DNA from 4 places in the Vibrio sp. CCUG 15886 genome. Region 1 is predicted to be linked to each of the others. Evidence: predicted binding sites of a transcription regulator. Region 1 holds the regulator's gene; each other region holds the start of a gene.
The links. The regulator PurR, encoded in region 1, represses purine synthesis genes. The targets are predictions, from matches to a motif close to TNANGNAAACGTTTNCNTNA.
Positions count from the first base shown of each region.

Region 2: folD (bifunctional methylenetetrahydrofolate dehydrogenase/methenyltetrahydrofolate cyclohydrolase FolD) is a predicted target of PurR. The motif match lies at 2,558-2,577, and genes of this name have one in related genera.
Region 3: glyA (serine hydroxymethyltransferase) is a predicted target of PurR. The motif match lies at 2,831-2,850, and genes of this name have one in related genera.
Region 4: PQQ36_RS10470 (phosphoribosylaminoimidazolesuccinocarboxamide synthase) is a predicted target of PurR. The motif match lies at 2,427-2,446, and genes of this name have one in related genera.

Region 1 is NZ_JAQQBT010000003.1:32,943-38,827, reverse strand. It holds gene cmoM (tRNA uridine 5-oxyacetic acid(34) methyltransferase CmoM) at 1-265, opposite strand, end outside; gene elyC (envelope biogenesis factor ElyC) at 363-1,163, shown strand; gene torR (two-component system response regulator TorR) at 1,244-1,957, opposite strand; gene torD (molecular chaperone TorD) at 2,193-2,840, shown strand; gene purR (HTH-type transcriptional repressor PurR) at 3,151-4,155, shown strand; cyclic di-GMP riboswitch class I at 4,352-4,440, shown strand; gene PQQ36_RS08740 (TfoX/Sxy family DNA transformation protein) at 4,556-5,149, shown strand; gene PQQ36_RS08735 (TVP38/TMEM64 family protein) at 5,274-5,885, shown strand, end outside.
Region 2 is NZ_JAQQBT010000012.1:24,957-30,841, reverse strand. It holds gene PQQ36_RS17255 (GGDEF domain-containing protein) at 1-1,020, opposite strand, end outside; gene PQQ36_RS17250 (magnesium transporter) at 1,158-1,793, opposite strand; tRNA gene PQQ36_RS17245 (tRNA-Arg) at 2,367-2,443, opposite strand; gene folD (bifunctional methylenetetrahydrofolate dehydrogenase/methenyltetrahydrofolate cyclohydrolase FolD) at 2,646-3,503, shown strand; gene rlmA (23S rRNA (guanine(745)-N(1))-methyltransferase) at 3,612-4,436, shown strand; gene PQQ36_RS17230 (ChaN family lipoprotein) at 4,531-5,457, shown strand; gene PQQ36_RS17225 (hypothetical protein) at 5,593-5,885, shown strand, end outside.
Region 3 is NZ_JAQQBT010000006.1:19,396-25,280, reverse strand. It holds gene treB (PTS trehalose transporter subunit IIBC) at 1-110, shown strand, start outside; gene treC (alpha,alpha-phosphotrehalase) at 177-1,862, shown strand; gene PQQ36_RS13115 (YitT family protein) at 1,961-2,560, opposite strand; gene glyA (serine hydroxymethyltransferase) at 2,906-4,156, shown strand; gene PQQ36_RS13105 (hypothetical protein) at 4,289-4,624, opposite strand; gene lipA (lipoyl synthase) at 4,824-5,789, opposite strand; gene lipB (lipoyl(octanoyl) transferase LipB) at 5,786-5,885, opposite strand, start outside.
Region 4 is NZ_JAQQBT010000004.1:84,213-90,097, reverse strand. It holds gene PQQ36_RS10480 (phospholipase A) at 1-489, shown strand, start outside; gene PQQ36_RS10475 (hypothetical protein) at 728-1,132, shown strand; gene PQQ36_RS10470 (phosphoribosylaminoimidazolesuccinocarboxamide synthase) at 1,206-2,309, opposite strand; gene PQQ36_RS10465 (SulA-like leucine-rich domain-containing protein) at 2,513-2,905, opposite strand; gene PQQ36_RS10460 (LrgB family protein) at 3,218-3,895, opposite strand; gene PQQ36_RS10455 (CidA/LrgA family protein) at 3,898-4,269, opposite strand; gene sbcB (exodeoxyribonuclease I) at 4,316-5,737, opposite strand; gene PQQ36_RS10445 (oxidoreductase) at 5,811-5,885, opposite strand, start outside.

The sequences.
Region 1 (5,885 bases):
GCAGCATTTCAGAAGATAGATCACATAAGGCAATGTGATGTCCGAGTTTGGCAAGCTTTTGTGACATTTGTGCCAACCCGCCCCCCGCATCCAATACGGTTAGAGGCTGTTTGGCCTCGCCAAAGGTGGCTAACAATTGTTGAAGATCTTCCCAAACAATCACTTGGCGAATCTCGCCTTTGTCTGACCCGTAAATATTTTTTGCAAATTTGTGGGCAATATCGTCGAAATTACGGTCTTGGTTCACAGCAGCTTGAGTTATCATATCTAATCGTGCTGCTATTCTGTCATAAGGAAAGCAGATATAAAGAGGCATTCTCTTATTTTTATTATCAAGTGATGTTTTTTCGGACTATTTCTGTATGTTTGAGCTGAAAAAAGTGCTCTCGGCACTGTTAATGCCTTTGCCAGCACTACTTTTAATAGGCTTAGCTGGTCTGATGCTGATTATGTTTAGCACCAGACAAAAAACGGGGTGTTTCATCATATTATTCTCCTTTTTGGGGATATTCTTGGTTTCTTTCCAACCCGTTGCCAGCAAGTTATTAATGCCATTAGAAAGGCAATACTCTGTATTTCTACCCGAAGTACAAACCGTCGATTACGTCATGGTATTGGGCAATGGCCATGTGGTGGATGATCAAATCCCCCCTACGTCTGAGTTAAGCCGTGCTTCGTTGATGCGTTTGACGGAAGGGATTCGTATTTTAAAGATGTATCCGGGCTCAAAGTTGATTCTGTCTGGCTATGCGGGCGGCTCAGAAACCAGCCATGCGCGCATGATGGCAAACGTGGCTTTGGCTTTGGGTGTCGCGAAATCAGACATTATTCTTCTTGAAGATGCCAAAGATACTTGGGAAGAGGCGAGACAAGCAGCGGCATTTGTGCGTCAGAAACAGCTGGTTTTGGTTACTTCTGCCAGTCACATGGCACGTGCAATGAAAGAGTTTCATGACGCTGGCATAACACCGTTACCTGCGCCAACAAACTACCTTGCGCAAAAGAACATCTCTCAAGCCTGGGATAGATATGCCCCTAAAGCCATCTACCTCGAGCAAACTGAGCGCTACTGGTACGAAACCCTCGGCCAGCTATGGCAAGGCATGCGAGATTTGCTTCTTACTGACGAACAAATCATGGCAGAGAATCGCGCATCAAAATGATGAATCATGATCTGCAGAAACAAAAAAAGAGCTTAATCCGCTCTTTTTTTGTTTGTTAATTTTGGCTTTCTAAGCCACGCCTAGTCGCCTGCAAACATGTAGCCTTCACCGTGTACGGTCACAAAAATTTGTGGGTTCTTAGGATCAAACTCCATTTTTGCTCTCATGCGACGAATCAAAACATCAATCGTTCTGTCGTTTGGCGCGTCAACACGATGGCTGATCATGTTGAGAATGCGTTCACGGCTTAGTACCTGATTTGGGTAAGACGAAAGCGCCACCAGCAGCTCATATTCTGCCTTGGTCAACTTCACTGGCTCACCATTGTGGCTCAACGCTCGACGATGAATATCGAAGGTCCAGTCACCAAAACGGACAATATGGTCTTCGTTTTCCGCGTCTTGATGTTTTGAACCACCACTGCGCGCAAGCGAAATCCGCCACAACAAGTTTTTCACTCGAACCAGCAGTTCACGTAACTCAAATGGTTTGGTGACGTAGTCGTCTGCCCCCATCTCCAAACCAACAATTTTATCTATGCTATCCGTGCGTCCGGTTACCAAAATAATGCCAATGTCCGATTGGCTGCGTAGTTCACGGGTCAGCATCAAGCCGTCTTCACCTGGTAAGTTAATGTCTAACATCACCAAATCAACGCAGCTATTTTGCAAAATATGACGCATCTCGGCACCACTTTCCGCTTCACTTACTGTGTAACCTTCTTTTTGAAAATAACCCGCAAGTTTACTGCGAGTCACTACATCATCTTCTACGACTAATACGTGATAGCTCATTTACACCACTTCATGTCATTTCTGTCTACACGGGCAGATATTCTATTCATAACTAGTAACATTTCTAGTCATACTTCGTTTGAAATGCAAGTATCTTGATTTTTATTGATTCAAAACAAGCTTAATATCAAGCCATTAACAAGCTCAAATATATTTATATTTTTCTTAACAATAGGCGTTATTGTTATTCATTTTTTTTGGTTACACTTATAGGAGATTGATTTAGGAGCGATAAATGATGCAAGAGATAAAAGCCTTTAATGAAAAACGTGCGGAAATATATTGGTGGCTTTCGAGCTTATTTGCCAAAGAGCTGACACAGGAAGAGCTCGATAAATATCAAAGCATGGAAATTAGAGCGTTTTTAACTGGATTGGCTGAAAACGATGCACTGAGACCATCCGTTAACGCCTTCGTCGATGCACTCAATCGTCTTGTTGACCGTCAAGATGCGCAATTGGAATTAGCGGCAGATTTTTGTGACCTATTTTTGAAAACCGCAAAACACGGCGCACTTCCATACGCATCTATTTATCTAACAAAAGATGGCCTACTCAATGGCGAACCAGCACAAAAAATGGACACTTGGCTGAAAAAACATGGTGTGCAGGTCAATCAACAACTGAATGAACCGGCCGATCACTTAGCTATCATGCTCGACTTTCTTGGCAACCTTATCATTCGCTCAAATGAGCTTGAACAAGATCGCCACATGGAAGAAGCCTTCATTGAGCAAAACGCATTTATTCAAGAAATGTTGCTCTCTTGGTTACCTAGCTTCTCTCAACGAGCAGCAGAATATGATGAGTTTGGTTTCTATAACAGTGCAATAAAACTACTTGTTGCGTTTTGTATGCTGGACAGCGACTATTTAGTTGGATAATAATTACGCCCTTATCAATAGAGCAAACACTCGGTTACACTTTAACCACTAAAGTGTGAACGCGGATACACTATTCGCCGTTTGAGTAGGTTGCCACTCTTGCCGTCTCGGTCTAAAATTGAGACCGCAATCGATAAAATATGATTTTAATGCAAACCGCTGAAATACAGCGGTTTTTGTGTTTATTTAAAGCTAAGCTGCTGCTTTTCTAGTGTGTCTTCCTTACAAAGCGAATTCGGAGAAAGGTAGCAAACTGTGTTGCAACAAAGAATCGTAGATTCAAAATGCAACCTTAGACAGGACAATACCTATGGCCACAATTAAAGATGTCGCGCGTCTCGCTGGAGTATCCACGACCACAGTGTCGCACGTAATCAACAAAACGCGTTTTGTTGCAGAAGCCACTCAAGAAAAAGTCATGAAAGCGGTTGACGAGCTCAACTACGCACCGAGCGCAGTAGCGCGTAGCCTAAAGTGCAACACCACTCGTACTATTGGTATGCTGGTCACACAGTCGACCAATTTGTTCTTTTCTGAAGTAATTGATGGCGTAGAAAGCTACTGTTACCGCCAAGGCTATACGCTAATTCTTTGTAATACGGGCGGTATCTACGAGAAGCAACGTGACTACATTCGTATGCTTGCGGAAAAGCGCGTAGATGGCATTTTGGTGATGTGTTCTGACCTCACCGAAGAGCTCCGAGAAATGCTTGATAAGCATGCAGATATTCCTAAAGTGATTATGGACTGGGGTCCAATCAGCTCACAAGCCGATAAAATTATCGATAACTCAGAAGAAGGTGGCTACTTGGCCACTAAGTACCTGATTGATAACGGCCATACAAAAATCGCGTGTTTGAGTGGCCACTTTGAAAAAGCCGCGTGCCAAGAGCGCATCCAAGGCTTTAAACGTGCGATGAAGGAAGCCAATATTACCGTTAACAACGAGTGGATCCTTGAAGGAAACTTTGAATGTGACACGGCTGTGATGGCTGCTGACAAGATCGCGTCATGGCAAGATCGCCCAACTGCGGTCTTCTGCTTCAACGACACCATGGCACTGGGTTTGATGAGCCGCCTTCAGCAGTTAGGCCTTCGCATTCCTGAAGACATCTCTGTTATCGGCTACGATAATATTGAGTTGGCGGAATACTTCTCACCACCGCTAACAACCATCCACCAGCCAAAACGCCGTGTTGGTAAAAATGCATTTGAGATCCTTCTCGAACGCATTAAGGACAAAGAGCATGACAAACGCGTGTTTGAAATGCATCCCGAGTTAGTGGTTCGTGATACCGTCAAAAAAATCAATTAGTTAAGACTAATATTCTAAAGCATCCAAATCTGGATGCTTTTTTTTCATTCTTAGTAAGTGATTTGTTAAGTCAAATTCTGTTAAGTTCTTAAAATCGAGCATTCATTCACTTAACTGCAACTATTATCTGAACCAATGTCACATTTTTTATTTGAAAATGTGATGTTACTTCAATAGAAATCGTATCCTTCTAGAGTCACGCACAGGGCAAACCATTTGAAAAAGTGGGACGCAAAGCCTCCGGCCTAAACCAGACGTTTTTTGGTAGGTAGCGGGGTTACCGATGGCAAAAATGCATAACAACAAGTTTACCCATTAATGACATTGTATTTGCATTGGTTTGCTAATCTCTCGGACCTGATTTGGTGGCGTAATAGTAATTACACCGAGATAACACATCATGGATAAACCGATACTCAAAGATTCAATGAAGCTTTTTGAGCAACTTGGTGCGATAAAATCTCGCTCAATGTTTGGCGGATTCGGCCTTTTTGCAGATGAGACCATGTTCGCACTTGTGGTGAAAGACCAGCTTCATATTCGCGCAGATCAAAAATCAACATTACTTTTTGAAAAGCAAGGACTCAAACCATACGTTTATACTAAGCGTGGTTTCCCTGTTGTCACTAAGTACTACGCGATTTCAGACGCGCTATGGCAAGACCAAAATGCACTACTCAACGTAGCCAAACGTGCATTGGCCAGTGCTAATAACGATAAACAACAGCAAGCAACAGCAAAACCTGAACGATTAAAAGACCTGCCTAACCTGCGTTTAGCCACCGAACGAATGCTTAAAAAGGCGGGAATAGAAACAGTCGAGCAGTTGGAGTCTCAAGGCGCGGTTCGTGCATACGAAGCGATTAAAAACACCCACAGTGGTGCCGTGAGCTTAGAGCTGCTTTGGGCGTTAGAGGGAGCCATCAATGGTACGCACTGGAGTGTGATTCCTCAGCAACGTCGAGACGAATTAGTGAATAAATTGTCTTTGTAGACAAGCACGTTTATTATTTCTTATAGATTAAAACCACATCAAAATGATGTGGTTTTTTTATATCGTTTGAAAGATTTTCTGTCTCAATCAGGTCTGATAACCAAGCTATCTGGAGAAAAATTGAATGAACAAAAAACTCGTATTCGGAATCTTGCTTATCGCGACCATTATTTTATTGGCGGTTAATTTTAGTCAATACCTCACACTCGACAACGCTAAAGCACAACAACTTGCCCTGAACAGTTTTATTGAAGAAAACTTTCTGTTTGCTTCAATAAGCTATTTTGTCATTTACGTTGGTCTTACCGCCTTTTCAGTACCAGGAGCAACCGTCGTCACACTATTGGGCGCTGCTCTGTTTGGTTTTTGGTATAGCCTACTGCTTGTCTCATTTGCCAGCACCATTGGAGCAACCATCGCATTTTTGAGTAGTCGCTACCTACTAAAAGATTGGGTGCAGGCACGTTTTGGAGACAAACTTAGCGCGATCAACCAAGGCGTTGAAAAGGATGGCGCCTTTTATCTATTTTCGTTACGCCTGATCCCAGTCTTCCCATTTTTCCTTATTAACTTGCTGATGGGTTTAACACCAATTTCCATTGGTCGTTACTATCTTACTAGCCAGATCGGCATGCTACCTGGCACGGCTGTTTACCTAAATGCGGGGACACAATTGGCCGACATCAACTCGTTGTCGGGGATACTTTCACCAACAGTATTAGCCTCATTTGCGTTA
Region 2 (5,885 bases), on a different contig from region 1:
GCTGTTTTTCCCTGCTTTTTTGGCTCGATAGAGTGCTTCATCAGCTTGACGAAACGCCTTGCGATAATGTTTAGGCTGATGCGGCGCCCCGCCACAACTGAAGGTGATCGGGCTACGTAAACCAAACTCAAACGTCGCGATCTCTTGCTGCAGACGGAAAATCTTGTCCTCTATGACGTCAATCTCTTGCAGATAAAAAGCCATGAGAAACTCCTCTCCTCCCCAGCGACAAGCCACGCCATTGCCACCAACACAGCTTTCAATTTTCTGCGCCACAATCTGCAATACCTTGTCACCAACATCGTGCCCATAGCGATCGTTGATTTTCTTAAAATCATCGATATCGAGAATCACAATCCAATGCACTTGGTTTGAGTTGATGAGAAACTCTTCAATATACAAACGGTTAGGTAGCTGAGTGAGTGCATCCGTTACTGAGAGCTGCTGCAGTTTTGCATTGGACTCTTTGAGCAACGCCATGGTTTGCCTGCGGCCGGAATCGTAAAAATAGGCGATAGCAAATAAAGTAAAATAGATGACCGTTAAGTGGATAAAACTGATGTTGTCGAAAGGCACTGCCGTCCAGTTCGGCATTTGGCTAAAACAGAGCCAAGCGATGATAGCAAAATTGAGTACGCTAAACGTCGCCCCCAAACGATAACCGACAACAAAAATGGAGATCACCGGAATGCCTAAAGTAAATGCGAGGGCAAATTCCTCATTTCCCGTGTCAGCAATATAAAGCAAGCTGATCACCATCATCACAACCACCGCAATGATGCCCGCTAAACGGGAACGCCGATTATCTTTAAGAAAATAGAAGCCAACCAAACAGCCCAACACACCTAGGCCATCGAGCAAAATCATCGGAGGAAAAGGGACAATAAAAATGTTGTAGTAGAGAAAAAACGAAAATATCGCCGTTAAAAAAGAGAGCGCAATAAAAACAAATGAGCTCTCCCTAAAATCTTCATGCCAGCGGCTCAGGTTAAGCCACTTCTCAATTACTCGAATGATCACAGGTACGTCCAGGTTGTTACATCAAGCCAAAGTAGTTAAGCCAATAATCTACTCAACTTGATGCAACATTCCTATTAACCGTGCAAAATTTGTCGAAAATTCAGAAAAAACTCAATCGTTGCACTGGCGTTTAGTCGTTAACCCACGGTAGGTAAATCCAATAACACGCTTGCCACAGAGAAATAGATCATCACCCCAATCGCATCGGCAATGGTCGTGATCAACGGCGCGCTTGCAGAGGCGGGATCAAATCGAAGTTTGCTGAGCAGAAACGGCAGCAACATGCCCACCACAGATCCAACAATCACCACAATCTGCATGGTGATCGCCACCACAAGCGCGATGTGATACCCCCCTCTCACAAAGCCCAGCAGTGACACCGCACCAGCCATAGTGATACCAAGAAGAGCGGCAATGCAAAGCTCTTTACTGAGCATTTTCGCCCAATCTTTCGCCATCACTTCTCCTGTCGCTAGCGCACGTACCATTAGAGTGGCCGATTGCGAACCCGCATTACCGCCACTGTCGATAAGTAAGGGTAAGAAAAACACAAGTGCCACATGGCTTTGGATGATCTCCTCAAAATAAGCAATCCCAGCGCCTGAAAAAACGTTGCCGAAAACCAGCAGCACCAACCAGAAAACACGCTTGCGATACATCATCGAAATAGACGCATCTTTTAAGTTAGTGTGAGTATCGATGTGCACAGCGTGACCGCCACAAACGCCTTGTGCGTTCGCGTTATCGATTTTTTGTGTCTGTAATAGAGTCATGGTTATCTCTCCTGAGTGTCGCTCAGGACAAAGAAACCCACGCAGCCACCTCCGCCCTTTCATTGGACGCAAAGTTGTACGCATGACATGTCGTCGCTTATTGCTCTAGATGCGACAACGCACTTAAGGCAAATCAATAAGCGTATCGTTCCTGCGGCAAACGGCCGAAGGCATATATCAATAAAGAGATGGTATTAACGAGGAAAAGCAGTATTCGCTTATGCCAATGGGTATCGACTACCCAGCACAAGCTAACAGTGTAGATTGGCAGGCTAGCAGAAAACCGTTGGCATTTTCGAAGGCTCGAAAAAACCATTTTGTGATATTCGACTACTCGACGAGTCCATAGGTTTCTGTTGTACCTCAATAAATGAAAAGGAAACGATGAGTACTGCCCATCGCGCTATAAAAACGAGCGGCATGCTATTTTTTGGACGCGGTAAAGTCAATATGAGCTGGCCGCTTTGACACCATCGTGACATTACTGACAAAGCCCGGACAATCCAAATGAAGGGAACAATGACCAAAACGAAAAAGCCCCAGCACCATGAGATGCTGAGGCCTTAGAATAAATGGCACGCCCTGTAGGATTCGAACCTACGACCACATCCTTAGAAGGGACGTGCTCTATCCAGCTGAGCTAAGGGCGCGCTACAGGGACAGGATTATACGAGTTCATTTCGGTAAATCAACGGGTTTTCTTAACAAACTGAATCAAATGGCTAAAAAAAGGGCGTCCACATTAAATATGCTTAAAAACGACCCAAAGCAAACGTTTGCGTATAGATATTTATTTGATCATTTGCGACAATACGCGCCAAGTTTTTGCCATTCGTATTCTTAAGGAAAGTCATGACTGCTCAAAATATCGATGGAACTCTCATTTCCCAAACTGTTCGATCCGAAGTCGCTGCTCGCGTAAAAGCTCGTGTAGCTGCGGGATTACGTGCGCCTGGCTTAGCCGTTGTGTTGGTTGGCGAAGATCCAGCGTCTCAAGTTTACGTTGGCAGCAAGCGTCGCGCGTGTGAGGAAGTGGGCTTTGTCTCTAAATCGTTTGATCTACCCGCTTCAACTTCAGAAGAAGAACTGCTGGCGCTGATCGATGAACTCAATAATGATGCTGAAATCGACGGTATTCTGGTTCAACTTCCTCTTCCTGCGGGCATTGACAGCACGCACGTGCTAGAAAGCATTCATCCAGAGAAAGATGTGGATGGTTTCCACCCGTACAACGTTGGCCGCTTAGCGCAGCGCATCCCTAAACTGCGTTCGTGCACACCAAAAGGCATCATTACGCTGCTTGAGCGTTACAACATCGCACTACGTGGTAAGCATGCGGTGATCGTGGGTGCATCAAACATTGTTGGCCGCCCAATGACACTCGAGCTTCTGCTGGCAGGTTGTACCACGACCACCTGTCACCGCTTCACGAAAGATCTTGAAGGCCATGTTCGCCAAGCTGATGTGCTCGTGGTTGCGGTCGGTAAGCCAAATTTCATTCCTGGTGAATGGGTCAAAGAAGGCGCGATCGTGGTCGATGTCGGCATCAACCGCCTTGAATCGGGTAAGCTGATTGGTGATGTGGAGTATAACAAGGCTCGTGAACGCGCCAGCTTCATTACTCCAGTGCCCGGTGGTGTTGGCCCAATGACGGTGGCCAGCCTCATCGAAAACACCATGCTTGCTTGCGAGCAATACCACACCAAATAAGTCTTTTTCGGCGGGTAAAATCTTGGCCTGCCGAGACTCAAACTGGTTAAAACAGGCGGTTCCTGTTAGACTTTGCCGCCTGTTTCATCGCCCCTTTTTGAGGTCTTCATGGCGTATCAATGCCCCTTGTGTCACCTTGCGTTAGAGCAAGCAGAGCGCACGTTCAAATGTTCCAATAATCATCAATTTGACCTGGCCAAAGAAGGTTACGTTAACTTGATGCCTGCCCATCACAAACGTTCAAAAGATCCCGGTGACAACAAAGAGATGATGCAGGCTCGCCGCCGCTTCCTTGAAGGCAACCATTACGACCCAATGCGTCAAAAAGTGGCGCAACTTTGCCGCCAATACCTGCAAGGTACGCCGCACCGCCTGCTCGATATTGGTTGTGGTGAAGGTTACTACACCGATGAAGTCGCCAAAACCTTGGTCGCGCAGCACCCAGAAGCCAAAACATTTGGTTTGGACATTTCCAAAATCGCCGTTCGTTTCGCGGCAAAACGCTACCCTAATGTTAAGTTTTGTGTCGCTTCCAGCCATCGACTTCCCTTTGCAGACGAAGCGTTGGACGGCATACTCCGCATTTACGCACCATGCAAGGCCGAAGAGCTGGCGCGATGCATTGCCGACAATGGCGTTGTGATCACGGTAACGCCTGCTGGCCGCCACTTACTGCAACTGAAAGAGAAGATTTACGCCGAGCTCAAACTGCATAGCGAAGAACCAGAGCAAATGGATGGATTTACGCTAGAGCACCAAGAAAAGCTCAATTACGTAATGGACTTAGCAGGCCAAGATGCGTTTGACTTACTGCAAATGACCCCCTTTGCTTGGAAAGCCAGCGATGCCCTTCGCGACGAGCTAAAGTCCGCTACACTGTTCCAGTGTGAGGCCGATTTCATGTTGCGTGTTTACCGCAAAACAGCAAAATAGCCAGACAAAACAATAAAGAGAATTATTCTCATTATTGTTGAAGTTCTAGACCGCCTCCATTACACTCTGCGACGTTTTTAATGGAGGCAGTATTATGCGATCAACTATTTCTCTTCTTTTGGCGTCAATGATGCTGAGCGGCTGTGCTAACCAAGCGCTCACAAGCGACCCACTAAGCTTCTACGACTACCAGCTTTACTCGCCAGAAGGTACTGCCCTTTCACTGCAACAATTACCTCAATCGGTTCAAAATGCGGATGTCATTTTAATTGGCGAATGGCACACGCACGCGGGTGTTCATCGCTTCCAAACCGACCTGCTCAAAACGCTCAGTACACAACACCGCGTCGCGCTATCTATGGAACAATTTACCCGCGATAAACAAACCATAGTGAACCAATATTTGGCGGGCGAGATTGGTGAGCAAGTGCTTATCCAACAAGGCAATGCGTGGCCAAACTACGAGAGTGATTACCGACCTTTGATTGAGCTGGCCAAATCCAAACAGATGGATGTGATTGCCGCGAACGCACCGAAAAGCACGGTACGTTGCATTGGCCGCCAAGGTTTGGCTTACCTCGATAAGCTAACCCAAGAGGAGCGTGGCTATTTGGCGAGTGAAATCAACACCGGTGAAAGCGAATACAAAAGCAAGTTCATGGCGTCGATGCACCACGGCAAACCAGAGCAAACCGAGAAACAGTTTGCTGCTCAAGTGACTTGGGATGAAACCATGGCAGAATCGATCGTCAACTACCGCCAGCAACACCCCAACACGCAAGTTATCCATGTCGCAGGAAAATTTCATATTGAGCAGGGCTTAGGCACCGCTCACTCGATTCTGCGTCGTGATCCCTCCTTAAAGGTGGTGGTGATCTCTCCGGTATCAAGCGTCGATGAGCAAGGCAGCGATTACCAACTACTGGTACTGGAACCGCCGGTACGTTATGTGCAAAAAAGCAATCAAATGAAGGCGTTTCAGGATTTAAAAAAACGTAATGACGATCTGACCTGCAAATAGCGCGATTCTTTTCAACTTCCATCTCAGTTAGGCCTGTTTTTTGCTTGATTAAAAAAGCGGCAAAACAGGCTTTTTTTGCACAAGTTTTCTCCAACGCCGCCGATAGAGTATTTAGGATTCGCTTAGGAGATGGTTATGAATCCAGTCGGTTCAAGACCTGTCGAAGCATACGCTTCAGCACAGAAACAGACAGCTAACCCAAATGCGGCAAAGGAAAGTGCCCCAGCTCCGCTGCAGGTAGAACAAAACAAAGTGACGCTTTCTGAAGAAGGAAAAGCGCTGCTTTCTGCGCTCCAAGAGATCGATAAAGAGAGCAAAAAAGTCGAAGCGGAAAACAAAACCGTGGGCGACAAAGTGGAATCCTTTACCTACGGCGCGTTAGGCATGGACCATCCCGACAAGATAAAAGAGGAAGATGATGGCTCCTA
Region 3 (5,885 bases), on a different contig from region 1:
GTATTTACGCACTGGCGATGCTGACCGCCATTGTGTTGCCAGCAGCCCTCACTCTAGTGTTTTACAAGCGAGCAGAAGCCAAAGGCGAACTCGAACCGGTAAACGCATAATTTCATCGATTTGGAGTGGCGAATGGCCACTCCGCTTTGTTTCTCTTCGGTAAGTGAGTCTTTACCATGACAACACGTAACACAGATGCACATTGGTGGAAAACCGCCACTATCTATCAAATCTACCCAAAAAGTTTTTGCGACAGCGGGGCAAAGGGGACGGGAGATATTCAAGGCATCATCTCTAAGTTGGAATATTTGAAGCATCTCGGTATTGATGCAATCTGGCTGACGCCGGTTTACCAATCGCCGATGGTCGATAATGGATACGACATTTCGGATTACTACCGAATTAATCCTCAGTTTGGCACGATGGCGGATTTTGATGAATTGCTCGAGAAAGCGCATCAGCTCGGAATCCGTCTTATCATGGACATTGTGGTGAACCACACCTCGACCGAACACGCTTGGTTTCAATCGGCACTGGGTAACAAAAACAGTCCATATCGGGATTACTACATCTGGAAAGACCCGGTCGAAGGAAAGGTACCCAATAATTGGCAGTCTAAGTTTGGTGGCAGCGCTTGGGCGCTGGATGAACAAACGGGCCAATATTATCTGCACCTTTTCGCCAAAGAGCAGGCCGATCTCAATTGGGAAAATCCCACGGTTCGTGAGGAAGTGAAAAATGTTATTCGTTTTTGGGCGGAAAAAGGCGTTGACGGATTTCGTCTGGACGTCATCAATCTGATTTCGAAGCAACAAGATTTTTGCGACGATGAGATTGGCGATGGGCGTCGTTTCTATACTGATGGACCGCGTGTGCACGACTATCTCCAAGAGATCAGTCAAGCCGTTTTCCAAAAGTATGGCAGTGTGACAGTGGGTGAGATGTCATCGACAACCTTAGAGCATTGTCAGCAGTACTCCTCACTTGATGGTAAAGAGCTTTCCATGGTGTTCAATTTCCATCATCTGAAAGTGGATTATCCAAATGGTGAAAAATGGACCAAGGCACCATTTGACTTTCTCCAGCTCAAACAGATTTTTAATCATTGGCAAACCGGCCTGAATGGGAAAGGGTGGGGAGCGCTCTTTTGGTGTAACCATGATCAGCCACGTATCGTGAGCCGTTTGGGCAACGATCAAGCGTATCGTGTTGAATCGGCAAAAATGTTGGCAGCTTCGGTTCATATGATGCAAGGCACGCCTTATGTTTATCAAGGCGAAGAAATTGGCATGACCAACCCAGGGTATACCGAGATTGAACAGTATCGTGATGTTGAAAGCACCAACATGTATCAGATCATGGTTGAGCAGCAGGGAGTTGACCATGACGAGATGATGGCGATTTTGGCACAAAAGTCTCGTGATAATTCACGCACCCCAATGCAGTGGTCAGAAGAAAAACACGCAGGATTTACGCAAGGAGAACCTTGGTTAGCGGTGGCGAGTAACTACTCGAAGATCAACGCGGAAGCGGCTGTGGCGGATCTCAATTCTGTATTCTATTTCTATAAACGATTGATTGAACTACGTAAAGAGGTGCCAGTGATCACCCAAGGTGATTATCAAGACTTATTACCCGAGCATCAGAGTGTGTTTGCTTATGCGCGGACCAGTGCGGCTCAGCAACTGGTGTGCATCAATAACTACTACGGGGAAGAGGTGGAGTGTGTATTGCCATTGGGTCTCGACATGCGTAAAGCGAAATGTTTGCTGTCTAATTACCAAAATCGACCGAGTGCCATGGCTTCACATCACCAAGTACTCAAACCTTACGAGACTCGTATTCTCTTGATTGAACGTTAAGTTTGTTGTTGGTTATAAAGAACGCTAACGGCACGCCCCTAATACGTTCAAAGGCTTTGGAAGTCCCAAAGCCTTTTTTTGTTGCAGGGTAAAACAGATTACTGATAACGAACCGAGTATCGATGCGGCTTATGATTCATCGCGAGTACTAAATTCAATGCAAAAGCGCCGAGAATCGACAGTGCGATCGTGGTCGGGCTGACAAAGAAAAAGGAAGCAAATAGGATGGTTGCATCAATTGCCATCTGCGATTTGCCCACTGAAACACCAAATTTATCTTGGATGTCGAGGCAAAGCACGTTAAAGCCCCCCAAACTGGAGCGATGACGAAATAGGATAAGCATGCCTAGACCCATTAACAGCCCACCCGCAATCGCGCAGTAAACTTCATTGATATGCTCAACAGAGATTACTAAATATAGGTTATCGGCAAAAATCGAGACTAAACCACCAGAAATGGCACTATTAAAAGCAAAGCGACGCCCATAGCGTTTCCAAGCCAATAAATAGAAAGGACAATTCGCCAAAAAATACAACATTCCAAAAGTGAATGGAGTAAACTGAGTGACTAACAGAGCAAGCCCAGTTGTCCCGCCTGTCAGTAGATTGGCTGATTGCAGAAAAAAGACGCCTTGGGCGACGAGAAAGGTGCCGGTTAATATGGCGATCCAGTCTTCTCTACGTGAGTGTTTTTCCATCAGTGGTTAAATTTCATTTGCGATTAAGGGCGTGCATAGTAGTAAAAAGCTGATCTTTTTGGTAGCTAGCGGGTTAAAATTAGGGTAAACCTATGTAATTGTTGTTTTACAGGGTGTGAAACGCAAAATTGACACTTTAGATTGCATTTTCGCTTAAGGACAAAGCCAAGATGAAATCTTTCACATGTCATCATGAAGAAACTGCATAGAGAAAAGTGAATTTTCTCTTTATGACCTGGATCAAATTATGTAGAATGCGCGCCATTATGGTGACGAAAACGTTTGCGTTGGGTCATTAACCAGTTTTTTTGCAACTTTCAGTCAAATCTGAGTCAGGAGATACAGATGCTTAAGCGTGATATGAATATCGCTGATTACGATGCGGAGCTATTCGCAGCTATCCAGGAAGAAACTCTTCGCCAGGAAGAACACATCGAGCTGATCGCTTCAGAAAACTACACAAGCCCACGTGTAATGGAAGCTCAAGGCTCTCAGCTAACCAATAAGTACGCTGAAGGCTACCCAGGCAAGCGTTACTACGGTGGCTGTGAATATGTTGATAAAGCGGAAGCACTCGCAATTGATCGCGCATGCCAGTTGTTCGGTTGTGAATATGCAAACGTACAGCCTCACTCAGGTTCTCAAGCAAACAGTGCAGTGTATATGGCGCTGCTTAACCCAGGCGACACTGTATTAGGTATGAGCCTTGCGCACGGTGGCCACTTGACGCACGGCTCACCAGTTAACTTCTCTGGTAAGCACTACAACGTTATCCCTTACGGTATCGATGAAGCGGGTCAAATTAACTACGACGAGATGGAAACGCTAGCGCTTGAGCACAAACCTAAGATGATCATCGGTGGTTTCTCAGCGTACTCTCAAATCGTTGATTGGAAGCGCATGCGTGAAATCGCGGACAAAGTTGACGCTTACCTATTCGTCGATATGGCGCACGTTGCGGGTCTTATCGCAGCAGGTGAATACCCAACACCTGTGCCACACGCACACGTAGTAACGACAACGACGCACAAAACGCTAGCAGGTCCACGTGGTGGTCTTATCCTGTCTAACGCTGGCGAAGACATGTACAAGAAACTGAACTCGGCCGTTTTCCCTGGTGGCCAAGGCGGTCCTCTAATGCACGTTATCGCGGGTAAAGCAGTAGCGTTCAAAGAAGCGATGGAACCTGAGTTTAAAGCTTACCAAGCGCGCGTAGTGAAAAACGCAAAAGCGATGGTGGCTCAATTCCAAGAGCGTGGTTACAAAATCGTATCTAACGGTACAGAAAACCACCTGTTCCTTGTTGACCTAATCGACAAAGACATTACAGGTAAAGATGCTGACGCGGCACTAGGCGCAGCAAACATCACGGTAAACAAGAACTCAGTACCAAATGACCCTCGTAGTCCGTTTGTGACTTCGGGTATCCGTGTTGGTACGCCAGCGATCACTCGCCGTGGCTTCACTGAAGCGGACGCGAAAGAGCTAGCAAACTGGATGTGTGACGTATTAGACAACATCGGCAATGAAGCGGTTATCGAAGCAACGAAACAGAAAGTACTAGAAATCTGTAAGCGTCTACCTGTTTACGCATAAGATTTTGGTTACTTGAACATCAAAAAGGCTTCCGGATGGAAGCCTTTTTCATTCGTACATTTCTTAGTTAAAACAGTAAAAGGAACAAGAAAAGTCACCATTCAACCAAGAGTGTTTGAGTGGCGAGAGCTATTACTTGTCTTTAGAAATGCTTAATAGCGAACCTGATTTACATTGGAACGAGTAGTAACTATTGGTTTCGCTAAACTTGCCTAAGCCTTCGCCATCACAGTAATCGATATTGATATCACGCATCACATTCAATGTCTCTTCACTGTTTAGTGCAAACTTCGCACCATCAGCGCATACAATGCGGACACGTCCGTCTTTACTGACTGAGTAAAGTTTTACTTCGGTATTGCATAGCTCAAAAGACGCTTCGCGGTAGTTATCTTGTGCGGTGTTTTGTTGGGCACAACCAACCAAAAGAGCCGAGGCGAATAGGGTGATAAAACCTAATTTGTTCATCTAATCAATCCTACTTTTTTGAAAATTTAGAATGCCATACGCAATGCGATGGATATACGTTTGCATCAAGCCTATAGAATTGACCAATAGATGACAAGCAATTCATGTCGTGAAGGCTGGATAGACAAAGATTTAAGACAAATAAAAAGCTGGTTATCAATACCAGCTTTTTGTTTTTCGAGGCAATCAGTGATTTGGCTTATTTGACTTCTAAGCCTTGCGCCTGCATATCGGCATGATAAGACGAACGCACAAATGGACCACAAGCTGCATGAGTGAAACCGAGTTCCAGAGCAATCTCTTTGAGCTCATCAAATTCTGCTGGTGGAACGTAACGCTCTACCGGAAGATGGTGGCGACTTGGAGCAAGGTATTGGCCGAGTGTCAGCATGGTCACACCATGCGCACGAAGATCTTTGAGCACTTCAACGATCTCTTCTTTGGTTTCACCTAAACCCATCATGAGTCCCGATTTGGTTGGGACATCAGGATGCTGCTCTTTGAATTTCTTCAGAAGATCCAATGACCATTGGTAGTTTGCCCCTGGACGCACCTTACGGTACAGGCGTGGCGCAGTTTCCAAGTTGTGGTTGAACACGTCTGGCGGATTCTCTTTTAGTGCATCTAGCGCCACGTCCATACGACCACGGAAGTCAGGAACCAATGTTTCGATACGAATTTGTGGGCTTTGAGCGCGAATTTCACGGTTACAATCGGCAAAATGTTTTGCTCCACCGTCACGCAGATCGTCGCGGTCAACGGACGTAATCACCACGTATTTGAGTTTCATATCGGCAATGGTTTTTGCCAGCTTTGTGGGTTCTTCTGCTTCTGGTGGAAGAGGTCGGCCATGGGCAACATCACAGAATGGGCAACGGCGAGTACAAATGGCACCTAGAATCATAAAGGTTGCCGTACCGTGGTTAAAGCACTCCGCCAAGTTTGGACAAGAAGCCTCTTCGCAAACCGAGTGCAGATTATTTTTACGCATAGCGGATTTAATATCTTGAATGCGTTGGCTATCTGCAGGCAACTTGATCTTCATCCAATCAGGCTTGCGTAGGACCTCTTTTTGCTCTGTCGGCATGTTCTTGACGGGAATCAGAGCCATTTTGTCGGCGTCACGATATTTAACGCCTTTTTCCATCTGGATTGGTTTACTCATGCTTCTCTTACTTCTGCTTCTGTGCTGAATTCAACTTGCTCATAACCAAGCAAATTTACCAGTTCTTTGACTAATTGTTGCTCAACGAGAGCGATG
Region 4 (5,885 bases), on a different contig from region 1:
TCTGATATCTCTTCTCCCTTTAGAGAAACCAACTATAAGCCCCAGCTGTTTATTGCTCATCAAAGCAATATGCTGATCTTTAACCATTTGGAGGCGGGCTATAAGCACGAGTCTAATGGTCGTTCATCGGCGTTATCTCGTAGTTGGGATCGTCTCTACCTTGCTGCAGAGCGTTTGGATGGGCCGTTGGAGTACGGTGTGCACCTTTGGTCTGTGGTGGGGGATACATCAGAAAACCGAGATATTGAAGATTACTACGCACCGTATGAAATTTGGATGAAGCTTTACAGCGCGGCAGGCATATTTAATGCTCGAGGATTCTACAATTGGGATGACAGCCGTGGTGGCGTAGAAGTGGGCTATACCTTTTACTTTAATGATCTGATTGGCATCTACATTCAGGCGTACCATGGTTATGGTGAAACTCTGATCGATTATGACCACAATCAAACTCGGATCGGTGCCGGTTTCAAGCTGGTACGCTGGTAAGTAAAAACGATGCTCTCCCTCTCTTAAATGGGAGGGTATTTGTTTTAAACGCAAAATATTAATCAATCCGACGCATATCGTTAAAGGGTCTGAGTGACGATTGTTACAACTCTGGTTTTAATATTTCTTTTCCTCTCGAAACTAGGGCATAAAAGACCATTGTTTTATATCCTATTGCTATATCAAAACACTTGACTGATATTGAGTATGTTGTGTTGCCAATCTGTCGGGGGACAAAATGGAAAAACAGGGAAAGAGACACGTCGAATTCGACTACACCAGTTTTCTAGGGGCTTCATGCAGTAAAAAATGGACGTTTTTAGAAGCCTTAACCACCTTTGCTCCAGTTTTTGGTGTGATGTGGAAGAACAGTATTGCAGAGCTTTCAGAACCAGAAGATCGATTGTGGGACGCCGCCTTAAAGAGCATGTCTTCACGCCGTAGCGATGAATCCAACTTGGTGACGCTACTCAAACTGGCAAAACTGGAGGGGATAGACGAGCTGACGGTGGTGATGCCGTATGCGCTAGAGCCCACCCAGATCGACTTCATTCAAAATCGCAGCGAAAGCAAAATTGACTGCCGAGAACAAGATGTGTTCGTGATCCGCTTGAAAGATCTCAGTGAGTCTCAGTTTGATTAAGTAATGTCAAGTGACGAGAAAAAACGCCTGCAGCGATGCAGGCGTTTTTTTGTTTTGAATCGTTGGCGATGACTTAGTCAATCAAACCGTATTCGCGACCAAGGATATCGATGATTTCTTGCTTTGGATTATCGCTTAAGACGATCGCGCTGCCGGTAATTTTCTCTGCGATGTTGATGTAAGTATGAGACACTGCCATCAGCGCTTCTTCAGGCAGTTCGTTGTCGCGAGCGAGCGCTTCACGCTCAGGCATACGATCTTTATTCAGTAAAATATCTGGGTCAGGGAAGTAGTTAAGCAAGAATTGTCTAAAGCCTTCTTTTGAATTCTCAACAATTTTGCCTGCTTGATACTCTTGGGCATCCCAAATTCGTGATGAGTCTGGTGTACCCACTTCATCCATGTAAATCAGTTTTTCATTTCCAGCCGCATCCGTGACGTAACCAAATTCAAATTTGGTATCGACAAAGATTTGCCCCACGTTTGCTAATGCTTCACTGATCACACCAAAGCCGTCTTTCAGCAGTTTTTCGTAAAGCGCGATATCGTCGGCACTAGAGAAATTAAACGCGGCAAAGTTGTCAGCGATATTTTGGCGGGTGATATTAACGTCGTCTGCTTCCGGAACGCCTGGAATGCCTTTCAAAATGCCTTTTGTTGATGGCGTCATGAGCAGATCCGGCAGTGCTTTGTCTTTTTCCAAGCCTTCTGGTAGCTGAATACCACAGAATTCACGCTCACCCTTTTCGTAAGCACGCCACATTGAACCAGTAATGTACTTGCGGCAAATCGCTTCGATTTTCACCGGTTTGGCTTTCTGTACGATCCAGACAAAAGGATGCGGAATATCCAGAATGTGGCTGTCAGCAAGGCCATTTTCTTTGAACAAGCCAAACCAATGGTTTGAAATGGCATTGAGCGCAGCGCCTTTACCCGGTACGCCATTCAACCCGTGCTCTCCATGCCAAATGCAATCAAAAGCGGAAATACGATCGCTGATCACCATGATCGCCAATGGGGCGTCAGGGGCAACATTGTATCCTTTCTCTTTAATCAGTCGGGCACTGTCTTCTTCGGTCAACCAGTAAACAGAACGAACTTTTCCACTGTGTACAGGTTTATCGGTGCGGATGGGTAGGTCATCGTTGACGGCAAGTACTTGGTCAGCAAGGCTCATTTTGACATTCCTATCATAATTTCAAACGTCATGCGGGAAATGAATCGGACAACAAAATCTAACGGATTCATCGATTACCGGGGCATGATACCAGAACTATTTGAAGTCGCCAGAGAAAAAAGCAAACGTTTGCCTTGTTTTTGCCAAACAAAAAATGCCTCCCATTTGGGAGGCGAGATGCAGGATGGATAACGTTGAACTTGTTAGTGATACTTGTGTGCTCTGCCTTCAACGAAAAACACTTCACAGCCATACTCGCGAGCGAGATCGTTAAGCAAAGATTGGTTAATCAAATCGATTTGATCGGATGCGACAACCGCAGCGGCATTGCCAGAGCGAATTGCTTTCATCACGATCTCCATTTCAGTCATTGTCTGAGAAGCTTTCATCTGGATGACGTTCTGGCAGCGGATATTGGAAGCAGTAAGTTGTGCAAAGTCAGGTCTTGGGCACTCGGCTGTAAACAAAATCCACTGGTTTTGAGCGGAAAGATTAGCCAGCTTTTGCAACAACTGATCAGAAACATTCATAGGTACGGTTGGCTGAGCTAACACGTTAAAACGAGAATATGGTCGAGTTTGAGTTTGAATCTGCATCTTACTGTTCCTTTATACATGCTGTATGTGTATACAGTAGTTTTTTTAAGGCGATTGATCAACTCTTTTTGTTGGATTTTTCACCTAAACTGATTGTCTGGTGAAAAAGATATGTTGTTATCTGTTTGATTTTTATTGGTTTATATTTCGTTTGGTACGTAGTGATAAGTATGAGGATTTGTGACGAATATCACTGGTAGCTGAGTCGATTGGTAAGATGAACAGTAAAACTACTGTATAGCACTGTATAAAAGCGTGAATAAAAAAACGCCCTCAGCATAAGCAAGAGGGCGTCTTAGTCAGAAGTCGGTGTTAACCGTATAGCCAAACCGCGAGGGCGAAAAAGCTTGGTGCGAGAATAGAAGTAATGATGCCACACAGTACTAACGCTAAAGAAGAAAAGGCGGCGTCACCCGGTGCTTTCTCCACGCAGGTCGCTGTTCCGAGTGCATGCGAAACTGTCCCCATGGTGAGTCCACGTGCGATAGGGTGCTTAATGCCAAGCAAGTTATAGATTGGGTAGGCAAGGATTGCCCCAAACAGCCCAACGAGCAGCACCAGAATAGCAGCCACGGCGGCTTCGCCCCCTAAGTGGCTTGAGATTTCCATTGCAATCGGTGTGGTGACTGACTTACCAAGCAGGCTAGCGATCAAGCTAATGTCTGCCTTGAAGGCGACGGCAATGAGCATGGCGGTGAGCATCGACATCACACTGCCTAAAGTGCATGCTAAGGCAATGATTCGCCAATTGGCTTTAATTTGTGGCAACTGCTCATATAAAGGGTAAGCAAGGGCGACCACCGCAGGTTGCAACATGTAGCTGATCCATTGATTGTCCGCGTAATAGGTTTCAAACGGGATCTTTAACACCGTCAACATCGGAATCAAAATAGCGATACTGATCAGTAGTGGGTTAGCCAAAGGATTGTTGATTTTGATGGCAAGCCAACGGGCAAATAAGAAGACGGCAATAGTAACGAGTAACCACATGATTACGCCTCCTTACCAAGAATGCGCTGCAGCAGCCAACCAAGGCTGACTAATACGATGAGTGAACCACCAATCGCGCTGGCAATAATAGGTAAAGCATTGGCGATGAGCATGTCAAAATGCTCCATCAGCCCGACACTGATGGGCACAAAAAGCAAAATCATGTAGCGAATCAATAAGCTTGCGCCCGGTTTGACCCATTCGACTTTGACCAAGCCAATCGCCATCGATACGAACAGCACCAACATCCCTATTACACTTCCTGGCACTGAGGTTCCTGTCCAGTGCTGAATGCCTGATCCAATCGTCAGGGCTAGGAAAATAAGGCCAAATGATAGAACAAGGCCAAACAAATCTTTGGGGGAGAATTTCATAGTTAGGGAGTCATTTTTATAATGGGAGCCCTTTGGCTCCCAGCAATTATGAGATCAAGCTCTCAGTATAGCGGTACACGGATTTTAATATCGCCATTTTCTTTTCGTCACTTTCATGTTCGTGAACTAAGTTTTCCAAATTAAGCATGTACTCTTCAATTCGACTTTCGAAGTATTCGCGGCAATGATTCGCCCAACGGCGCTGTTCGTTCTCATCCAACGTCCATGGGTAATTGCGCGCACGGTAGCGAAACAGCAGCGGCTCGATGCGTTTATCGTTAAACGTGATGTCCAAAGCGGCAAGGTGCGTTGGATCGGTTTGGCGGATAATGTCCATCGAGGCTTTGTCGGCAGGCGAGAAGAAACCGTCGTACAACAGGGTATCGACATCATGACTTTTCTCGAACTCGCGTTCAATTGAGAACAGCTGCACCAACTTTTCTCGCACTTCTGGGTGCTGGCGAATAAGGGCTAAGTTTGCCAAACATTGTTCTCGGTCGATGCCGATATTGGCGGCATTCTCCGCAGTGAGGGTTTTGGCTGGTGCTAAAATTGGGCACTTATTCAAATGCACCAGTTTAACTGGCACAGGCAATAAATCGCCGAGCTCATCATGACGAGTGTAAAGACGCTCATGCAGCGCATCGGCATCCAAATCAAAGAGGGGTTGAGGATCTTTGGCTAAGTCGACCACAATCACCGCATTGTTGTTGGTCGGGTGCCAAGCTATTGGCACAATCCAACTGGTGTATTGGCATTCTCGGCCTAACATGCCAGAGACATGCATCAAAGGGGTCATGTTAACAATATCGATCAACTCATTGAGCTTACGCTTATGGCGCATGCTAAAGAAGTAATCAAACAATTTGGGTTGCGCGGCTTTGACTTTTTTCGCCATTTCGATGGTGGCGATCACATCGGCCATCGCATCATGGGCGTTACTGTGTTCAATGCCATTGGCCACAGAAAGGTGCTCCAGTTTAAAGCTGGTAAAGCCTTCTTCATTTTCCGGCCATTCCACCCCTTCCGGTCTTAATGCGTGACAAGCTCGCATCACATCAAGCAGATCCCAGCGTGAATTGCCGTTTTGCCAGCTCCATGAATAGGGATCGAGGAAATTGCGATAGCAGGTGTAACGCGTGACTTCGTCATCGAAGCGAATACTGTTGTAGCCGAGGCTAGTGGTGTTCGGACGCGACAACTCTGCGTGGATTTTTGCGATAAATTCTGGCTCGGGTAAGCCTTCTTTCTGCGCTTTTTGCGGCGTAATTCCGGTAATGAGTGCGGCTTCGGGGGCCGGTAAATAATCGGCAGGTGGGCGACAATAAATCACCAATGGTTCGCCGATGATATTGAAGTTTTCATCGGTACGAACGCCAGCAAATTGCGATGGGCGATCTTTTGCTGGACTGGTTCCCCAAGTCTCATAGTCAAAAAAGAAGAAAGAGGGCTGATTGTCTTGCTGCATTCGGCTTACCTAGCGTTCAAACGAAGCGTGTATTAGACCATTGTGAGCCCTTGCTGGCAATGAGTTCCCGTGTTTAGCGGTATTGTTCGAGCAATTTAACCATCTCGTTTTTATGCAAAATTTCCACTTTCTGTGGATGAGGTGCAAA